2 regions of the Oceanobacillus alkalisoli genome follow, and region 1 is predicted to be linked to the other one. Evidence: predicted binding sites of a transcription regulator. Region 1 holds the regulator's gene; the other holds the start of a gene.

Region 1 (9,847 bases):
ATAAAGATGAGCATGCCGTATATCTTGATAAGAACGGGAATATAAATAAGTTGTCAAAAGAAGGGTATACACATTTAAAGTAGGTGGATCATTTGAGCTCGATAGAATTTATTGCCCATTCCCTTGAGGAAACAGAAGAGATTGCGATGAGACTCGCTAATCTTTTACAACCTGGTGATTTACTTACCTTGGAAGGTGAGTTAGGCTCAGGCAAAACAACTTTTACTAAAGGATTAGCTAAAGGACTTGGAATTACACGTAATGTAAATAGCCCGACATTCACGATTGTTAAACAATATAAGGGTAGAATCCCCTTATATCATATGGATGTATATCGACTGGAAGATTCAGATGAAGATATCGGTTTTTCGGAATACTTTCATGGTGATGGTGTTTCTGTTGTTGAATGGGCAGAATTTATTAAAGACTATTTACCCGAAGAACGTTTAGAAATAGGTATTGAATATACAGATGATGACCAGGCAAGGAAATTGAAATTTAATGCATTTGGTGATCATTACTGCAGCATTTTATACAAGATGAAGGATTAGAGGTTACGAAATATGAATGTACTTGTCATTGATACATCAAATCATGTTCTCGGTGTAGCAATTATGAAAAATGACCAGGTGATTGGGCAAATCATGACAAATCTGACGAAAAACCACTCCGTACGCTTAATGCCGGCAATCAATCAGTTGATGGCTGAAGTGGGAATGGATGTCGAGGAATTAGATCAGATAGCTGTTGCGAAAGGTCCTGGCTCTTACACTGGAGTACGGATAGGACTTACAACAGCGAAGACACTTGCGTGGGCGCTTGGCGTCCCCATTGTTGGAGTTTCCAGTCTGGAGGCGCTCAGTTACCAGGGACGTTTTTTTGACGGGTTTGTTTGCCCGTTTTTTGATGCGCGCAGAGGGCTCGTTTATACAGGAGTTTATGAATGGAAGAGTGGACAGCTGACGAATCCGGTTCAAGATCAGAATACGTTATTCGTAAATGTTTTGAAAGATTTACAAGCGGAAGGAAAGCCTGTTTTATTTTTAAGCCCAGATATAGCATCATTTAAAGAACTGATTATGGAAACCTTAGGTGATTTGGCTGTTATGCCGGAAGGTCCTTATCATATTACCAACCCCGCACATCTAGGGCTTGCAAGTTTAACAAGGAACCCGGATAATATTCATACACTTGCACCAAATTACTTACGCTTAGCAGAGGCTGAGGCGAACTGGTTAAAAAACCAAAAGGAAAAAAAGAGCAATGGCTAAAATTGTGATACGCAAAATGGAAATCAAAGACGTGCCAGAAGTATTGAAAGTAGAGAAGTCTTCCTTTCCGGTCCCTTGGACATCGGATATCTTTTACCATGAATTAACAGATAATATGCAAGCATTATATTTTGTTGTCGATTATGGTGGTGAAATTATCGGTTATGCCGGGATGTGGATTGTCATAGATGAAGCACAAATTACAAATATTGCTATCTTGCCTGAGTACCGCGGGAAGAAAATAGGAGAGCAATTATTCCATCATTTAATGATGGCAGCAATTCGTATTGGGGCGGTACAGCTCTCTTTGGAGGTTCGAGTTTCCAATATCGTTGCACAGAGAATGTACCGGAAATTCGGACTTCTTCCTGGAGGTATCCGGAAGAATTACTATACAGATGATCAGGAGGATGCTCTTGTGATGTGGGTGAATTTAAAATGAAAAATGAAAAAATCATACTAGGTATTGAAACGAGCTGTGATGAAACAGCAGTTGCTATAGTGAAGAACGGTACGGAAATACTTTCAGACGTAGTTGCATCTCAAATTGAGAGCCATAAACGGTTTGGCGGAGTTGTCCCGGAAATAGCTTCACGCCATCATGTTGAGCAAATAACGATGGTGCTTGAAGAAGCGGTAGAGGAAGCAAACGTGGAATGGAAAGATATTGATGCGATTGCAGTTACAGAAGGGCCTGGTCTTGTAGGAGCTTTGCTCGTTGGTGTGAATGCTGCGAAAGCACTCGCTTTTGCGAAAAAGAAGCCTTTAGTCGGTGTTCAACATATTGCAGGACATATTTATGCTAATCGATTTGAGCAGGAATTTACATTTCCATTGCTTGCTTTAATCGTGTCTGGTGGCCATACCGAACTTGTGTTAATGAAAGAACATGGCGAATTTGAATTGCTCGGTGAGACGCTCGATGACGCCGCTGGTGAGGCTTACGATAAGGTTGCAAGAATGTTAGAATTGCCATATCCCGGAGGCCCTGAGGTAGATCGTTTAGCTGCACTTGGTAAGGAAACAATTGATTTTCCGCGGGCTTGGCTCGATGAAGGCAGTTATGATTTTAGTTTCAGTGGATTAAAATCTGCAGTTATCAATAAAATCCACAATGCGAAACAGCGTGGAGAAACGTTAAAAAAAGAGGACATTGCAGCAAGCTTTCAAGCAAGTGTAATTGAAGTGTTAACAACAAAAACATTACGAGCTGCTAAGGAGAAAAACGTGAAGCAAGTAATTGTTGCGGGCGGAGTTGCAGCAAATCGAGGTTTGCGTACGGAAATGCAAGTCCAGTTTGACGAAGCTGGAATTCCATTACTGATCCCTCCTCTAAATTTATGTACAGATAACGCTGCGATGATAGCTGCTGCTGGAACCATTGCTTTTGAACAAGGAAAACGGGATGGTCTTGATTTGAACGCAAACCCCTCCCTCGAACTCATTTAAGAACAAAGGTGGAAGCGTCCTTGCAGGTTAAGCAAGCGCTTGTCTTCGCAACGCTTCGGACTGTGATTACTCACCCCGCCGAAGAGCGTTTATACTAGCACATCCAGTAGTCGCAGCCACGTCCAAACTGTGTCTGTCAGGATAGAAGGTTGCTCCATATGTGATCGAACTTTCACTCTTTTCTTTGATATAAAGAAAACTAAGAAGATGATCGTGAGTCGATGCCCGCTTTCACTACTTGGGTATAAGAGGGGATAAGCCTTCTTTATCGATTGGACTGGAGTAAGTTTGAAAGTACAGTATCCCTTCTATAATCTTCTATGTTGCGAGAAAGAAATCCCCAGTAGTTGTGGAGTTTATTCACAACTTATGCACAGTCTTGTGGATACAATATCGAATCCTTCTTATACCACTGTTCATGATGTGAATAAAAATGGGATAAAAACTCCCGAAAACTGTGGATAATGTGGGTAGAATTGTTAATGACCATTATAGCGGGCTTTTTTCAATAAATAGCTTGTGGATAATGATTAGAAAAGTTAGATTTCAGAAAAAGAAGTATGGTGATGCAGCAATGACAAAAAAACAGTCCTATTATGTGCAAACCGATTTATTAATCTTAATCGTTTTATTTTTCGTGACCAGTCTTGTAGCTATTTATAATGCGGCACAGTTTGAGCAATATGAAAATGATAATTTTGTCTTTAAACAGATTGTTTGGTTTTCTGTAGGGCTATTATTTGCTGCGTCGGTGCAATTCTTGGACATGGAACAATTGTATAAAGGCAGTGTATATATTTATGCTGCTGGTATTTTATCGTTAATTATATTATATGTCAGTCCATCGTCAATTGCCTACTCCGTGAATGGGGCGAAGAGCTGGTTTAACAATATTGTTCCCGGCGTATCGATCCAGCCGGCAGAGTTCGTTAAGTTGACGACGATATTATATTTATCAGTTATTATCAGTAAGCATAAACAAAAGTTTGAAGAGAGTACGTTAAAGTCAGATACGATGCTCTTGTTGAAAATGGTAGGAATTACGATGCTTCCAGTCGGCTTGATTATGCTGCAGCCTGACTTTGGTACAGCGATGGTTTATTTGTTTATCCTTGGGATGATGATTATTTTTGCAGGAATCAGCTGGAAGATCATTCTTAGTTTAGTAGGGGTTGTCGGTACTTTTTTAGGGGCTGTACTTATTTTTATTGTCCAATTTCCCGCACTTGCTAAATTGGTAGTTGGACCGAGCAGACATTATCAAATCGACCGTATTCTAACATGGTTTGATCCGACACAATCGACCGATTCAGCTAATTGGCATTTTGACCGAGCTTACATGGGACTTGGTTCCGGACAGTTAACTGGGAAAGGTCTTGGCGGAGTCGAGGTGTATTACCCGGAAGCCCAGACGGATTTTATATTCTCAGTAGTTGGGGAGACTTTCGGATTTATTGGTGGATCTTTAGTGATTCTGCTGTACTTTCTGTTAATTTATAAGCTTGTATCGTTAGGGTTAAGCATGGATAAATTTGTTCCATTTGCTTCGTATTTCTGTTTTGGCTTCTTGAGTTTGATACTTGTACACGTGTTTCAAAACATCGGTATGACGATCGGAGTGATGCCGGTGACAGGAATCCCATTACCGCTCATCAGTTACGGGGGGAGTTCGGTGATGGCGACGATGCTCGGGGTCGGAGTTATTTATCGGATAGCTGTGGAATATACAATTCAGAATGATTATTTGTTTAAATAAAAAATGAGCACTCTGCTAAGAGGGTGCTCATTTTTATTTTAGTGGATAAATATAATGGTGTAAATGATGGAGCTTGAAAGGGGGTTATTTCAATCTGTTGCTAAAGCTTTCTGTAGCATGAGCTATGATGATGTGTGCTTGACCGTATTGGTCCATCGCTTGTTTGAAATTACTGAAGAATATTGATAACTTTTTCATTTATACTCCTCCTTTATCTTTACCTATAGTAAGCGTAATAGATAAGGCAATTCAACTCAATCCGAGTGAAATCGATAACATCTCTTAAGAAAACGTGAATATTCTGAATGGAAGCCTTGACATCTTTATTTATCGTATCTTATCGTCTGTTTCCTTCGTTTATAATAAAAAACGAGGAAAAGTTAGGTCCAACTTCTCCCCGTTTTATTTTCGATAGAGACAATCCGATTTCTCCTATTTTCCTCGCTTTGAATTCTGTGTTGTTATAGGAAATGACGAATTCTTCATCAAGCGCTGGAATATGTCGAAGCTCATGGATAAGAAATCCATTTAATGTATCAAAATCATGATTGGTAAACCGATGGCAAGCATTTCATCCAATTGATACAAGCCGATTGTCCTTTTAACCAAGTATTCATTTGTTCCGATTTCCTTGAACTCTTTGTTTATGTCTGGATGTTCCTTTAATAGAATATCTTCACTGGAAATTTCGCCGACAATCTCTTCCTCAATCGTTACTAAGCCTTCTGTTCCGCCATTTTCATCAAGAACGATTGCAATATGGGTGTTTTGCTTTTTCATACTGGCAAATAATTCATCAATCTTACGTGTTTCGATGACAAAGTGCGGTTTCCGTATTACACTTTTTTAGGATAAACTTCTTGTGACCGGTTTCTGGTTGTTGTTTTACCTTATTATCGTTTAGCCCGAAGAGTGCAATTTCAGAAGCGGCAAAAAATGCGTTAATGAGTATAAGAACGATAAGTGTTGCGATTGCTATTGTCATCTGGCCAACCTCCAATAAATTGTATTTTTACTCATCCGAATGAATTTCATAATTACCAAAGTCGGCTTTCCATCACCATCTGTAGTTGGGAACGAACCAACTCAACTACAGATGGTGATGGTGAAGCATTAAGTACGTATTATGAAATTCATTAATCCTGTAAATTTGCCCAACTCTCCATTAGTTCTTCTAATTTGTCATTCAGCTCGTTCACTTGTTTCGTTAATTCCAGTGCTTTCTCATGATCTTGGAATACTTCAGGCTTAGTCATTTCTTCTTCAAGGTTTGCAATTTCTAATTCCTTTTCTTCAATGGCAGTTTCAAGCTGTGCGATTTTTCTATCGCGCTTTCGTTTCTCGCTTTGTAGCTGTTTCTCTTCCTGAAAACTGCGACGCCTATTATCGGTGTTTGGCTTATCCTCTTTTTGCTGGGAAAGCCTGATAAATTCTTTTTCTTCTTCTGTTTTTTCAAGATAATAGTCATAATCTCCGAGATAAATCTTGATTCCATCCTTACTCATCTGTGCAACTTGGTCTGTAATCCGATTGATGAAATAACGGTCATGGGAAACGAAAAGAATTGTTCCAGGGTATCCCATGAGTGCTGCTTCCAGTACTTCTTTACTGTCGATATCCAAATGGTTTGTCGGTTCGTCTAGAATAAGCAGATTAGCTTTCTGCATCATTAGTTTCGCAAGGGCGAGTCTCGCTTTTTCTCCGCCACTTAACGTATTTACCGGCTTTAAGACATCATCTCCACTAAACAAAAAGTTACCCAGCACTGTTCTGATATCTTTTTCCATTACGAGCGGATATTCATCCCAAAGTTCCTGGAGGATTGTTTTATTCGAGGAAAGATCTGCCTGCTCTTGGTCGTAATAGCCAACTTTCACATTTGTCCCAAGCTCAAAGATTCCCTTTGTTGCCTGGAGTTTCCCAATAAGTATTTTAAGTAAACTCGTTTTGCCAACCCCGTTTGGCCCGATAAGAACGACCCGCTCCCCGCGTGTGATTCTTAGATTCGCCTGTTTAAAGGTATACTCTTCCTCGTCCGGATAACGGAGGGCGAGGTCTTCAATCTTCAAGACATCATTCCCGCTTCTCCTTTCTATATCAAAAGAAAAGGACATGGATGCCTCGTCTCCGAGCGGCCTGTCCATCCGTTCCATTCGCTCAAGCTGTTTCCGTCTGCTCTGAGCTCGTTTCGTCGTCGAAGCGCGGGCGATATTACGCTGGACGAAATCTTCCATCCGTTTAATTTCTGTTTGTTGTTTCTCGAACTCTTTCCGTTCCCGTTCATAATCAGCTGCTTTTTGTTCAAGAAATTTACTATATGTCCCGTGGTATTTCTTCGTCTGATGTCTTGAAATCTCATAGACTAGTGTTACAGTCTTGTCCAAAAAGTAACGGTCGTGGGAAACAATGACAATAGCCCCTGGATAGCTGTTTAAGTAAGATTCGAGCCAACCTAATGTTTCGATATCCAAATGGTTTGTCGGCTCGTCAAGAAGCAGAAGCTGTGGCTTTTGCAGGAGCAGCTTCCCAAGTGCAAGCCTTGTTTTCTGCCCGCCACTCAATTCACTGATCATCGTATTGTAATCATAATCTTGGAAATTGAGTCCATGCAATACCGCTTTAATCTCTGCTTCATACGTATAACCGCCGCCAGTTTCAAAGGCGTGCTGCAACCGATCATATTCTGTCAGTAAGTTTTGGTAATCAGCTTCCGAGAGTAAGTCGGTGGTTTGCAACTGCTCTTCTATATGACGTAATTTTCCTTCTTGTTTTTTTAAATCGTCAAATACCGTGACAAGTTCATTCCAGATTGTTTTACCGGATTGCAGTTCCATATGTTGGGAAAGGTATCCAATCGTCAGCTCTTTCGGCTTAATCAGCTCACCCGTGTCATAGGAGAGATCTCCAGCCATTATTTTTAATAAGGTAGATTTACCTGCCCCGTTTCTCCCGACAATCGCTATTCGATCGAGATCTTTTACCTCAAGTTTTACATTTGATAAAATGGTTTCCGAACCAAAAGATTTCGAAAGTCCATTCATTTGCATTAAAATCATACATTCACCCCATTATATGTATTGTAACGTAAATATCGACAGAAGGAAATTACTTGTGAAAATCATCACGACATTTTGTCCATTTTCTGTTAGAATAGACCATACAACTACTAAATAATTCGTATATCATGAAATGAGGAGCAGATATGAAACAAAATAAAATACCACAAGCAACAGCAAAGCGGCTTCCGTTGTATTATCGTTATTTAAACACTTTAAATCAACAAGGGAAGAACCGGGTTTCGTCAAAGGATCTCTCTGAAGCGATTAAAGTTGACTCTGCCACGATTCGTCGTGACTTTTCATACTTTGGTGCATTAGGGAAGAAAGGTTATGGCTATAATGTCGAATATTTGCTTGGTTTTTTCCGCAGTACGCTTGACCAGCATGAAATGACAGAGGTAGCTTTAATCGGTGTCGGTAATCTAGGTACCGCTTTTTTAAATTATAACTTTACAAAAAATAATAATATCCAAATAAAAATGGCCTTTGACAGTGATGAAAACAAGATAGGCCAAATTGTAGGTGGCGTTCCGGTTTATGCGATTGGTGAAATGATGGAGAGAATCGAGGGGATCTCCGTTGCAATTCTTACCGTCCCTGTATCAGAAGCAGATGCGATTACAGAGAAATTAGTGAAAGCAGGGATTGAAGGTATCTTGAACTTCACACCTGTTCGGATTACGGTGCCAGATAATGTACGCGTTCATCATATTGACTTAGCCGTTGAACTGCAGGCACTTGTTTATTTCTTGAAGCATTATCCACTCGAGTCAAACTAGGATATATACATAGAGAAACAGGAAATTGAAGAGAAACTGGAGAAAAATGTAGGGGTGTGGAAGACGTGTCGAATCGTAAATTATTGGCAGGAGTGCTGGTTATCTTCTCCTGTCTGTTTTTGGCGGCTTGCTCGGATGATTCAGAGAATGAGGAAACGGCAGAGCAAAACGTAGAAGCAACGGAAGATGTATTCTATTCTGTCTTGGAGTCTAATGTGAAGGCTTTGATGGAAAAAGACTTGGACGGTTATATGGAGACAATCCACCCGTATTCACCAGCTTATGACTCAACGGAAGAGACGATTCAAGAATTCTTTGAGTTCTCTCTCGATATCGAGCTGAACGATCTGGAAGTGAAAGAACAGTCAGATGACAGGGCAGTCGTTGCTTACGCGCAGCGCACCGTCGATAAGGACGGGAGCGAATTCGAGAACAATGAAACGATAGGGGAGCATGTTCTTCAGTTGGATGATGGAAAATGGAAGATTTATGAATCGGAAATTATCGAGGTTAATCCACTTCCTGCAGAAAGGGAAGCAATCGAAATAACTGGGGATTATGCAAATGAAATTACCAGTCTTCCAACACCATTTGAGGAAGAAGAATGGCTGCTTGCAAGCTACGAAGAAGGGGAAGGCGAAACAACAGCTGAATATATCCCAGTTGATGAAAACTTAGGAAATTACAGTGCAATCATCACTTATGATTACTATGAGAATGGTAACGAAATTAGTGGGCTTGCGAATTTCATCAGTGTACTGGAGTTAAGTTTAGAAGATATGACAACAGGTGAATTTGAATTTGAACGTTTCGGTGCAACGGAGAGCGAAGTGATGTATCAATTCCGTGTGGACGGAGATGCGACGGAGCCGAACCAAGAAGAAATTGGACGTATATTCGTTAAGGAAAATGATTTATATGTCGTACGTTATACGGTGATGGAAGAGTCGATTGAAGACGTTGATGAAATCATTGAGATGTTACAGGAAATACAATAGGAAAAAATGGAAGATGACTTTTGATATGAAGTCATCTTCCATTTCTTTATATGCAACTAAATAAAATAGTCTGCAGTTGTTCGAGCTGATCTAACATTTTTTGGATTTCCTCCGGTGTTAAGTTGTACTGCTTATAAACAACATAAGAATTCATCCCCGCGTGGACGATAATCGGAACAATAATCCGTTTTGTTTTTACATAAAGGAAAGCAAATACAAGTCCCATAGCGGTATACATAAGAAGATGGGAAAAATCTACATGAAAAGCAGCAAAGACAAGCGCTGATAGTATAGCGGCGAAAAAGAAGTTCATCCGCTTATAGAGGCTCCCGAAGATAATCTTTCTAAAAATTATCTCCTCAAGGATTGGCGCAATAATTGCTGGTACCAAAATAAAGAGTACATTTGTCCGGGCATATTCCATGATTCCCATTGTATTCTCCGATCCTGCTGGGATGCCGAGAATAAAGACTTCAATCATAGCGGCGATGCCTTGAGCAAAGAAAGCTAGAAACACCCCAAGGATCGACCAAAG
Region 2 (9,847 bases), on a different contig from region 1:
AACTTCTTTTACTTCATCCGTAACATCACTAGTTAAATCATTCGCCGATTTTTTAAATTCACGTAGTGTGTCACCAGCAGCTTTACCAATTTCCGGAAGTTTGTTTGGGCCAAAAACAATAAGCGCAACAACTAGAATAAGAATCAATCCAGGAAATCCTATGTTTGCCAGCATATCTATCATCTCCGTATTATAAATATCCCTGATGCTAATCATAAGTATATAGCATTAGAAGGCTCTGTACAAGTTCTACTCCTTATTCTTTTTTCTTTCATAAACAAGATAATAATAGTCATAGGGATTCGATTCATCCTTCTTCCCTCTCGTTTTCTCGGTCAACTCCCATTCATCCAATGAGAACGACGGAAAGAATGTATCCCCTTCAAAATCTTCATCAATCCATGTAATGTACAGCATGTCGGCAAAAGGAAGCACTTGCTTAAAAATATCCCCGCCACCAATCACAAAATATTCTTCTTGTGGATTGTCATCATTCCGTGTTTTGATAGGTTCCAAGTCATGGATTACTTCTACTTCTTCCGGAAATTCATGGTTCCCTCTTGTAAGAATAACATGCTTCCGATTCGGCAGAACGCGTCCGATCGAATCAAATGTTTTTCTCCCCATAATGATTGTATGACCTGTCGTTGTTTCTTTAAAATAACGCAGATCATCCGGTAAATGCCAAGGTAAATCATTGTTGGACCCTATTACATGATTACGGTCCATTGCTACGAGTAAGGAAATCATCCTCAAAACTCCCCTTTCTATACAGCTATCGGAGCTCTAATAGCTGGATGCGGATTGTAGTCGATTAATTCAAAATCGGATAGCTCGAAATCAAATATTGATTGCTTGTCCGTATTCAATTTCAATTTCGGTAACGGCCGTCTCTCCCTTTGCAGTTGGGTTTTCACTTGTTCCAGATGATTGGAGTAAATATGTGCATCCCCAATCGTATGGATGAATTCTCCTACTTCTAGATCGCATTCATGGGCAATCAGATGTGTCAAAAGTGCATAACTTGCAATATTAAATGGCACGCCTAAGAAAGTGTCTCCACTGCGCTGATATAATTGGCAAGACAATTTGCCATCTGCCACATAAAACTGGAATAAGGTGTGGCACGGCGGTAAAGCCATGAATGGGATGTCTTCCGGATTCCAAGCAGACACGATATGTCTCCGTGAATCCGGATTATTGCGAATCGAATCCACGACATTCTTCAGCTGATCAATCACTTCTCCTGCTTTTGTTTCCCAGTGACGCCACTGCTTTCCATAAACAAAGCCTAAGTCACCATATTTGTTCGCAAATGTATCATCATTTAAAATTTTATCCTTAAATATTGCCATCTGTTTCTTGTATTCCAGATTGAACGTCTCATCCTGCAGACTGCGACGACCGAAATCCGTCATATCCGGTCCATCATATTCGTCACTGGCTACCCATTTTTCAAAAGCCCACTCGTTCCAAATATTATTATTGTTTTCTAAGAGATAGCGAATGTTCGTATCCCCTTTAATAAACCAAAGCAATTCGGAAGCAATTAAATTAAAGTTTACTTTCTTCGTAGTAAGTAATGGGAATCCTTCACTTAGATCAAAACGCATTTGGTGGCCGAAAACAGAGTACGTACCTGTTCCGGTCCGGTCTGCTTTTTTATTTCCTTCATCTAAAATCAAACGGCATAAATCAAGATATGCCTGTTCTCCTTGTACCATGTCGATAACCTCCTAGCGTGATTATTACCCTTCTACCTTCCGTCTGTTTTGTCTGTTCCCCACTCTTTATGAAATTGATCCAGAAATAAAAGCATCCAGCGATGACGCTCCTCTGCAATCTGTTTTGCGTAAGAAGTATGGAGCCTATCTTTTATTTTCAATAACTTATCATGAAAATGTTGGATGGACGTATGAGAATCGCCTTGCTTATAGATCAATTGATTGTTCGCACCACCATACTGGAAAGTCCGTGCAATCCCGATTGCACCAATAGCATCCAGCCGGTCAGCATCCTGTACAATCTTTCCAGTCCAAGTAGACGGTGTTTTACCCGTTTTAAAAGAAATGGTTGAAATCACATGATTAATCTCATTTTTCGTTCGTATCGGGATGGAGATACAATCTAAAAATACATTCATTTCATTGATCGCTTGATGAGGATCAGGAAATAGTTTACGGTCCCCAACATCGTGTAGCCATCCGGCAGCTTCACATAAGCAGAGATCACCGTCTTCTTTTTTCGCAATTTCCTTAGCCAGTACAGCAACACGTCGCATATGTTCATAATCATGTCCTGTCGGATCGTCATGGAATAGCTGATATGTAAATTCACGAATTTCTTTTAATTGCCGCTGTTGGATTTCGTCCATCCTCCTTCCTCCTCTTTTCTATATTACTTTATTTTGTTTAGGAATGCATTCGATTCATTCGTTTTATCCGTAAACCTATATTTATAAAACATTCAGAAAAAAATACAGAGAATTTCTTGACTAGTCTAATTAAATGGGTTATCATGGTGTCAACAAAGCAGAAGTACGGATTCATTAAACACAAGGGCAGCTTCCAAAGAAGTGGGTGTAATTGTAATCCTACTCTCTAGAAAGCTGTCTCTTTTAATGTTTTTTGTCCTCTACTTTGTACTATAACCACGTTTTATCGTGAAAGGTTTTAGGAGGAGTTTACATGCAAAACGGAGTAGTAAAATGGTTCAACGCAGAGAAAGGATTTGGATTCATTCAATTGGAAGAAGGTAATGATGTATTCGTACATTATTCAGCTATCCAAGAAGAAGGTTTCAAAACACTAGAAGAAGGTCAAGAAGTTTCCTTTGAAATTGTAGAAGGCGAACGTGGCCCACAAGCAGCTAACGTAACAAAATTATAAAAATTCGCAAGCAGTATTCGTAAACAGAATACTGCTTTTTTTGTTTTCTGGAACCCTGATCACCTATCAGGGTTCTTTTTTTCCTTTCTTATACCACACTCCATCATCCGTTTCCATTAACATAATTTTCCTCTATTGTCTAATTAATTGTAAGCGTCGCCTCATTTTTTCACAAAGTGTTCAAATACTTTTATAACGAAAAGGTTAGTAAAATCACTGTTTCAATGAGTATGCGAAGTATTGAACAAATTGTGAAAAGTGTCTGAGTGCGATAAATTCTATTTTCAATTTGTGTATGATGAAAATAGCAGTACAGAGAACTTCTAGGAGGGATGAAGGAATGACTACTGAAAAGAAAAAACAGTTAGAATCCAGTCCAGAAAACGAACCAAATCTAAAGGGAACTCTAATCTCCGTTTCAGTTGTGGGGATTTTTATCTTAGTAACTTGGTTTGGGGTATTTATGCTATTCCTATCCAGGTAAAGAAAAATGGGAGTGATACAAATGCATTTACACAAGTATGAAAAATATTGGCTTGGGCTCGGAACAATTGGTCTTATCGCGTTCTTATTAATTCTAGGCTTTGGAGCCTTCTATCTTGGGACACACCCGCAAAGCCATGGAGAGTTGATCGATCCGGAGAACTTGGAGATGAATGAAGCTTTCCGAGAAGAAAATCTTGGTTTGACAGAGGTCGATGAGGGCAGATACGTACTGAATGTTGTTGCTTCTGCTTTCAACTATAATCTTGGTACAGATGAATCAGGCACACCTGTCAACCATATTGAACTACCTGCCGGTTCAAAAGTGCTCGTACAGGCTACAAGTCCTGATGTCGTGCATGGTCTGAATTTCGCCGGTACAAATATTAATATGATGGTTGAGCCTGGTTATGTAAGTGCTCTTGAGGTACAGCTTGATAATCCTGGTGAGTATACCCTTGTATGTAATGAATACTGTGGTGTTGGGCATCACTTGATGTACGGTACATTGGAGGTGGTTGAGTAATGGAAACAGCAACAGCACCAGCTAAAATAACGAATGTATTTACGAACAGAGGAACAAAGGAACTTAGCTTACCGAAAAATGAACGCAGACTCGTCATGTCCTATATGTATGTCGCTTTTATTTCTTTATTTATCGGTGGATTAATGGGACTGTTACAAGTGCTTGTCCGCTCCGGCAGCTTTGAATTACCTTGGGGAATTAATTATTACACCATATTAACTGTTCATGGGGTTATTCTAGGTCTTGTACTTACTAGCTTTTTCATCATTGGTTTTCAAAATGCATTAATGGGTAAAACAGTAGGATATTCAAAAAAACAATTGAATTGGGCATGGATTGGCTTCGCGGTCATGACGATTGGAATGATAAGTGCCGCAATTACCGTCTTATTGGGTAAAGCAAACGTATTATATACGTTCTATGCACCACTGCAAGCACATCCAGTGTTTTACATCGGGATCACCCTTGTAGTTGTAGGAAGCTGGATTAATGCGTTTGTCAATTTCCGTCAGTTCTATGTATGGAAGAAAAATCATCCAGATGAAAAATCACCACTGCTTGCCTTTATGGTTGTCATCAACATGCTTATGTGGTGTATTGCAACGATTGGTGTTGCTAGTGCAATGCTTGCCCAATTTATTCCCTGGTCATTGGGCTACAAAAACACAATAAACGTATTGCTGAGCCGTACTTTGTTCTGGTACTTCGGTCATCCGCTCGTCTATTTCTGGCTATTACCGGCATATATGGCCTGGTATGCAATTATTCCTAAAATTATCGGCGGAAAAATCTTCAGTGATACATTGGCAAGATTCTCATTCATTCTATTCCTGTTCTTTTCTATTCCAGTTGGTCTGCATCACCAGCTAACAGAACCTGGACTCGACTCAACATGGAAGTTCATTCAAGTTATTTTAACCTTCATGGTTGTTATTCCGAGTTTGATGACGGCTTTCTCGCTGTTTGCAACGTTCGAAATTACTGGCCGGAAAAAAGGTTATGGCGGATTGTTTGGCTGGCTTAAACACTTACCATGGAAAGACGTAAGATTCCTGGCACCATTTATCGGCATGTTAGCATTTATACCCGGTGGGGCTGGCGGAATTGTTAATGCTTCTTACCAAATAAACACGCTTGTCCATAATACGATATGGGTTACAGGACATTTCCATTTAACTGCAGCAACGACGGTAATATTAACATTTTTCGGGATTGCTTATTGGCTCATCCCTCACCTGACTGGACGGAAGTTAACAAAATCGGTTAACCGGCTTGGTATCATTCAAACGATTCTTTGGACAGTCGGTATGCTGATTATGTCGACATCTATGCATATTCAAGGTTTAATTGGCGGGCCACGACGTTCCGATTACTCCGATTATGGTGGAACTGCACAGGCTGCAGAATGGGGAGCTTATCAAATGGCTCAAGCAGTCGGTGGTACAATTCTCTTCATTGCAATTATATTAATGGTGTACATTTTCATTAAAATGGTTTTCTTCTCGCCTAAAGGAGAAGAAGAATTCCCGATTGCTCAGGAAGAAGATCATGCAGAGTTCACTCCAAAATGGACAGAAAACTGGAAGCTATGGATTTCAATTACGATTGTATTGATTCTTTTCGCATACACGGTTCCAGTGATGGACGTTATTCAAAACGCGCCTCCAGGATCAGCGCCGTTCGACTGGCCGATTGGAAATAGCTAATCAGAAAAAAGGACAAAGATTCGCAAACGAATCCTTGTCCTTTTTTACTCTTCATTTAAAATACACCTTAAATAGATTTAGAAATTATAAATCCGGCTGTATTTTTCTGTCAGGTAGTTAACTAAGTGCGCCGGATTTAGTGATTCGTTCGTGATGTCCTGAAGCAGTTCCAATGGTTTTTTCATTTTACCGTATTGGTGAATATTTTCTTTCAGCCAATTCGTAATTGGTGATAGATCGCCAGACTGCACAATCGAATCGACATCCAGCTGCTGGTTCAACGTATTGTAAAATTGAGCGGCATACATATAACCTAATGCATAAGATGGGAAATAGCCGAAGTCTCCGCTTGACCAATGGATATCTTGTAAGACCCCTTCCGCGTCATTGGCGGGCTCAATTCCAAGATAATCAACCATTTTCTCATTCCAAAGATCCGGAAGATCCTTCACTTCGATTTCCCCATTAATCAATGCCTTTTCCAGTTCATAACGGACCATAATATGGAGTGCATACGTAAGCTCATCTGCTTCAATGCGGATTAATGTTGGTTTTACTTCGTTGACTGCTTGGTAGAATTGGTCAATGTCCAGATCATTGAAAAAGTCTGGTGCAAAGGATTTAAATTTCTCATAGTTCGCCTGCCAAAATCCATTGCTTCTGCCGATCAAGTTCTCCCAGAATAAAGATTGGGACTCATGAATTCCCATGGATGTTCCAGTTGCAAGTGGTGTGCGAGCAAGCTTCTGATTGATGTTTTGCTCATATAAAGCGTGGCCACCTTCATGAATAATTCCAAACACTGCCATGCGGAAATCATTTTCATCATATCGCGTCGTAATTCGAACGTCTTGCAGATTTAACGTAATCTCAAAAGGATGAATCGTGTCATCGAGTCTCCCCGCTTCAAAATCATAGTTCATCTGCTTTAATACTTCAATCGAGAAGTTGCGCTGTTGCTCTTTCGAAAAATAGCCAAGTACAAGCGATGAATCAACATGCGCCTTGCTACTATTCACTTTTTGCCGTAATTCAGTCAATGAATCACGCAGTGCAGGGAATACTTTATCAAGTGTTTTTACCGTCATTCCCGGTTCATACTGGTCCAATAAAGCATCATAAATATGGTCTTCGTATCCCCAATAATTAGCGAATTTTTTATTGAATTCCACTAATCTTTCCAGATACGGCTGGAATAATTGAAAATTTTCTTTCTCCCTAGCCTCTTGCCATGCAGCCTCAGCTTGTCCTTGTAACGTGACATATTCTTTGTACTCGGCCCCGGGAATCTTTCGGTTTCGCTCATAATCCAGCTCGCATTCTTCAACTGCTTTTTGAATGACTTCATCATTTGTCTTATGCTTTAGTTCGTCAATGAAATGTTTCATTTTATCAGATGTCTGCATTTCGTGAACTTTAGCAGAGAGAACTCCGATTGCTTCTGAACGGGTTTCCACACCTTTTTTCGGTATTTTCGTCCGCAAATCCCAATGTGCAAGTGAAATTAATTCATGATAGGCATCAATTTCTTGTAAAAATTCCAGAAAATCTTTTTCTGAATTGCTTTTCGGCATGATTTATTCCCCCTTTATTTTTTTACCAAAATATTGATAATAGTTCGTTTGAATAAAACCATTAAATAACTTTCTCTTCTTCGTTGCCTGCTGACCATATTGTTTTTCAAATGTCTCAAATGCTGTGATGATATAGACACTCCAAGATGGATGATCCTTCATTACCTGACCGAGATCTTTATACATCTGAATGACTTCATCCCGTTCATTCAACCGTTCACCATATGGTGGGTTACTTACCACATATCCATTTTGTTTATGAATCGTAAGATCACTTACTTGCATTTGTTTCCATGTAATAAGATCGCTTAAACCTGCTTCCAAGGCATTTTCAGTTGCTGCTTCAATCATTTTATGACTAATATCAGAACCCATTACATCTAAAGGCTGATCGTAGTTAGCAAGGTCTTCTGCTTCCGTTAAAGCCACGTCCCAGAACTTACTTCTAATCCATGACCACTCTTCTGAGACAAACTCCCGGTTAAAGCCTGGCGCGATATTCTGACCGATCAGCGCCGCTTCAATTGGAATGGTTCCTGAACCACAGAAAGGATCAATAAACGGCTCATCCGGTCTCCAATTCGTTAATAAAACGAGAGCAGCAGCGAGTGTTTCTTTCAAAGGAGCCTCTCCTTGACCGACACGGTAACCACGTTTATGAAGTCCTGCTCCGGAAGTGTCCAGAGTTAAGACCGCAACGTCTTTCAACAAGGAAATCTCTATTTTAAATAATGCACCGGTCTCCGGCATTTTAGAAACCATTCCATATTTCAATTTCAATCGCTCTGCAATTGCTTTTTTCACGATTGCCTGACAATCCGGGACGCTATATAGTGTAGATTTCACTGATTTTCCACTTACAGGAAATTGTCCATCTTCTGCAATATAATCTTCCCAATTTAACGCTTTCGTTCCTTCGAATAATTCATCAAATGTTTTTGCTTCAAATTCACCTACGATAATTTTCACGCGGTCTGCTGTACGCAACCATAAATTACAGCGTGGAATTGCAGAAATGGGTGCTTCAAAGATTACTTTTCCATTTTCTACTTCAGCTTCATAACCGAGTTGTCTTACCTCCATCGCGACAATTGATTCAAGTCCCATCGCTGCTGTTGCAAGTAATTTCACCTTTTGCATACATGATAATTCCCTTCATTTACAGATTATTTTTAGTGTACCATATCAAGTAAAAAGAACAAAAGCGCAAGTGCCCGTTTAGCGACGTACAAACTGTGCCTCCCAGGATGGAAGGTAGTTCGATGTTGCCCCATACGTGAGTGAACTTAATCGAACTTCCACTTTTCTCTTTGAGTTGATGTTGACTTTGACCACAAGGGTATAAGGGCGACTAAGCCCCACAAAGACCGCTCGGCAAGTCTTCTTTATCGATTGGAGGAGTGTGAAGTTTGATAGTCGCTGGGCGCTGGAGCTGGACGTGGCTATTTCAGCAATTACCTTATTTATACAAAATTCAATTCTAATAATAGCTCTTAAAATAAAAAACCTATTTCAACTACAAAATGTAGCTGAAATAGGTTCCATCATTCATTACGGAAGACCGTTGAATACTCGATAAGCCATGTTCTGTCCCGCTGTACTGCAAACGGTGGTCTAAATCCCTCGTACATTGGGTGTAATCATCTATCTACAGACAAATGTCTGTCCCTCTTTCGGTTCAATTCCCTAATCGAGAGTGCCCCTACCAAAGTTTGGGTTGCTCACTCGCGGGGTTTACCTCGTTCCACCTGAATTGTTTCCAATCCAGCTTCGTCTCTGTGGCACTTTCAAGGAGTGTCTTCCATATCAAAGGACTTAGGAATTCCTCCTGCCGTTAACCAATTTATATTGGCTACCTTGACTTATCGTTTCGTCAAGCACGAACACTACAAGCATCTCAGCCTGTGTGAGCATGGACTTTCCTCTGCGAAATCGCAGCGATTACCTGAGTATTCAACTACCTGCTTTTCTAATTTTAGCATAAAATCAGCAGAAAGACAATATACGGCCATACTGCCAGCTATTCTGCAGAGTTGGAAACCTTCTTGCCGAATACCGCTTTTTCAAGATTGGACAAGCGCTTTAACACATCATAGTTCACCTGTGTATTCTGTTGGGGAGCTCGCGTTCTCGTATGTTGCTGCTCCATAGATGATTTCTTTATCCTGTCATTTTCTTGTCTTAATCGTTGGATTTCTTGTTGAAATGCATCATAATCTTGAATAATAACATCTAAAAATTCATCTACTTCCTTTTGGCTGTATCCACGAAATTCTACCTTAAAATCTTTTTCATAAATATCTTTTGCATTTAATTGGATCTGATCCGAACTCATCTCTATCACCTCTTATTTACGATTTTCCAGTTTCGATTATATGATATTGTTTGGTTATAGATTCACTACATTATATATCATAACATATCTGTTTATCAAAGGTTATTATTAAATAGGTATGTAGTCAAGTTGGGTCAACATTTAGAGTACTTTATGAGGTAGCAGAGTGCTTTTGAAGAATAAAGACAAGAGGGTGCCTATAACGGTTTTAAAGATGTATCATGTAAAGAAGAATGTAATACATGATGTGACAAGTTTATTTCGAAAAATTGTTGTGCAGAATTAATTGATAAAAAATAGCCTCTCAACTATTTTACAGCTGAGAGGTTTTTTAA

Evidence for each region. Region 1 encodes Rex, which represses fermentation and respiration genes when NADH is low (regulators of the CRP and FNR family bind a similar motif). Its sites were predicted from a motif close to TTGTGAAATATTTCACAA; they were not measured.
Region 2: L3V42_RS04640 (cytochrome c oxidase subunit 2A) is a predicted target of Rex. The motif match lies at 3,119-3,136, and genes of this name have one in related genera.

Annotation. Positions count from the first base shown of each region.
Region 1 covers NZ_JAKNRA010000028.1:3,633-13,479, reverse strand. The annotation lists gene thiL (thiamine-phosphate kinase) at 1-83, shown strand, start outside; gene tsaE (tRNA (adenosine(37)-N6)-threonylcarbamoyltransferase complex ATPase subunit type 1 TsaE) at 93-551, shown strand; gene tsaB (tRNA (adenosine(37)-N6)-threonylcarbamoyltransferase complex dimerization subunit type 1 TsaB) at 564-1,271, shown strand; gene rimI (ribosomal protein S18-alanine N-acetyltransferase) at 1,264-1,713, shown strand; gene tsaD (tRNA (adenosine(37)-N6)-threonylcarbamoyltransferase complex transferase subunit TsaD) at 1,710-2,720, shown strand; gene L3V42_RS17685 (FtsW/RodA/SpoVE family cell cycle protein) at 3,295-4,476, shown strand; gene L3V42_RS18610 (hypothetical protein) at 4,814-4,975, opposite strand; gene L3V42_RS17680 (hypothetical protein) at 5,005-5,256, opposite strand; gene L3V42_RS17675 (CNNM domain-containing protein) at 5,279-5,461, opposite strand; gene L3V42_RS17670 (hypothetical protein) at 5,455-5,616, shown strand; gene L3V42_RS17665 (ABC-F family ATP-binding cassette domain-containing protein) at 5,613-7,532, opposite strand; gene L3V42_RS17660 (redox-sensing transcriptional repressor Rex) at 7,679-8,314, shown strand; gene L3V42_RS17655 (hypothetical protein) at 8,380-9,312, shown strand; gene L3V42_RS17650 (CPBP family intramembrane glutamic endopeptidase) at 9,359-9,847, opposite strand, start outside.
Region 2 covers NZ_JAKNRA010000002.1:9,543-19,389, forward strand. The annotation lists gene L3V42_RS04615 (twin-arginine translocase TatA/TatE family subunit) at 1-174, opposite strand, end outside; gene L3V42_RS04620 (dihydrofolate reductase) at 250-750, opposite strand; gene L3V42_RS04625 (thymidylate synthase) at 768-1,724, opposite strand; gene L3V42_RS04630 (HD domain-containing protein) at 1,757-2,374, opposite strand; gene L3V42_RS04635 (cold-shock protein) at 2,688-2,888, shown strand; gene L3V42_RS04640 (cytochrome c oxidase subunit 2A) at 3,229-3,372, shown strand; gene L3V42_RS04645 (cupredoxin domain-containing protein) at 3,394-3,897, shown strand; gene L3V42_RS04650 (b(o/a)3-type cytochrome-c oxidase subunit 1) at 3,993-5,603, shown strand; gene L3V42_RS04655 (carboxypeptidase M32) at 5,681-7,177, opposite strand; gene L3V42_RS04660 (THUMP domain-containing class I SAM-dependent RNA methyltransferase) at 7,181-8,317, opposite strand; RNA gene rnpB (RNase P RNA component class B) at 8,749-9,130, opposite strand; gene gpsB (cell division regulator GpsB) at 9,198-9,512, opposite strand.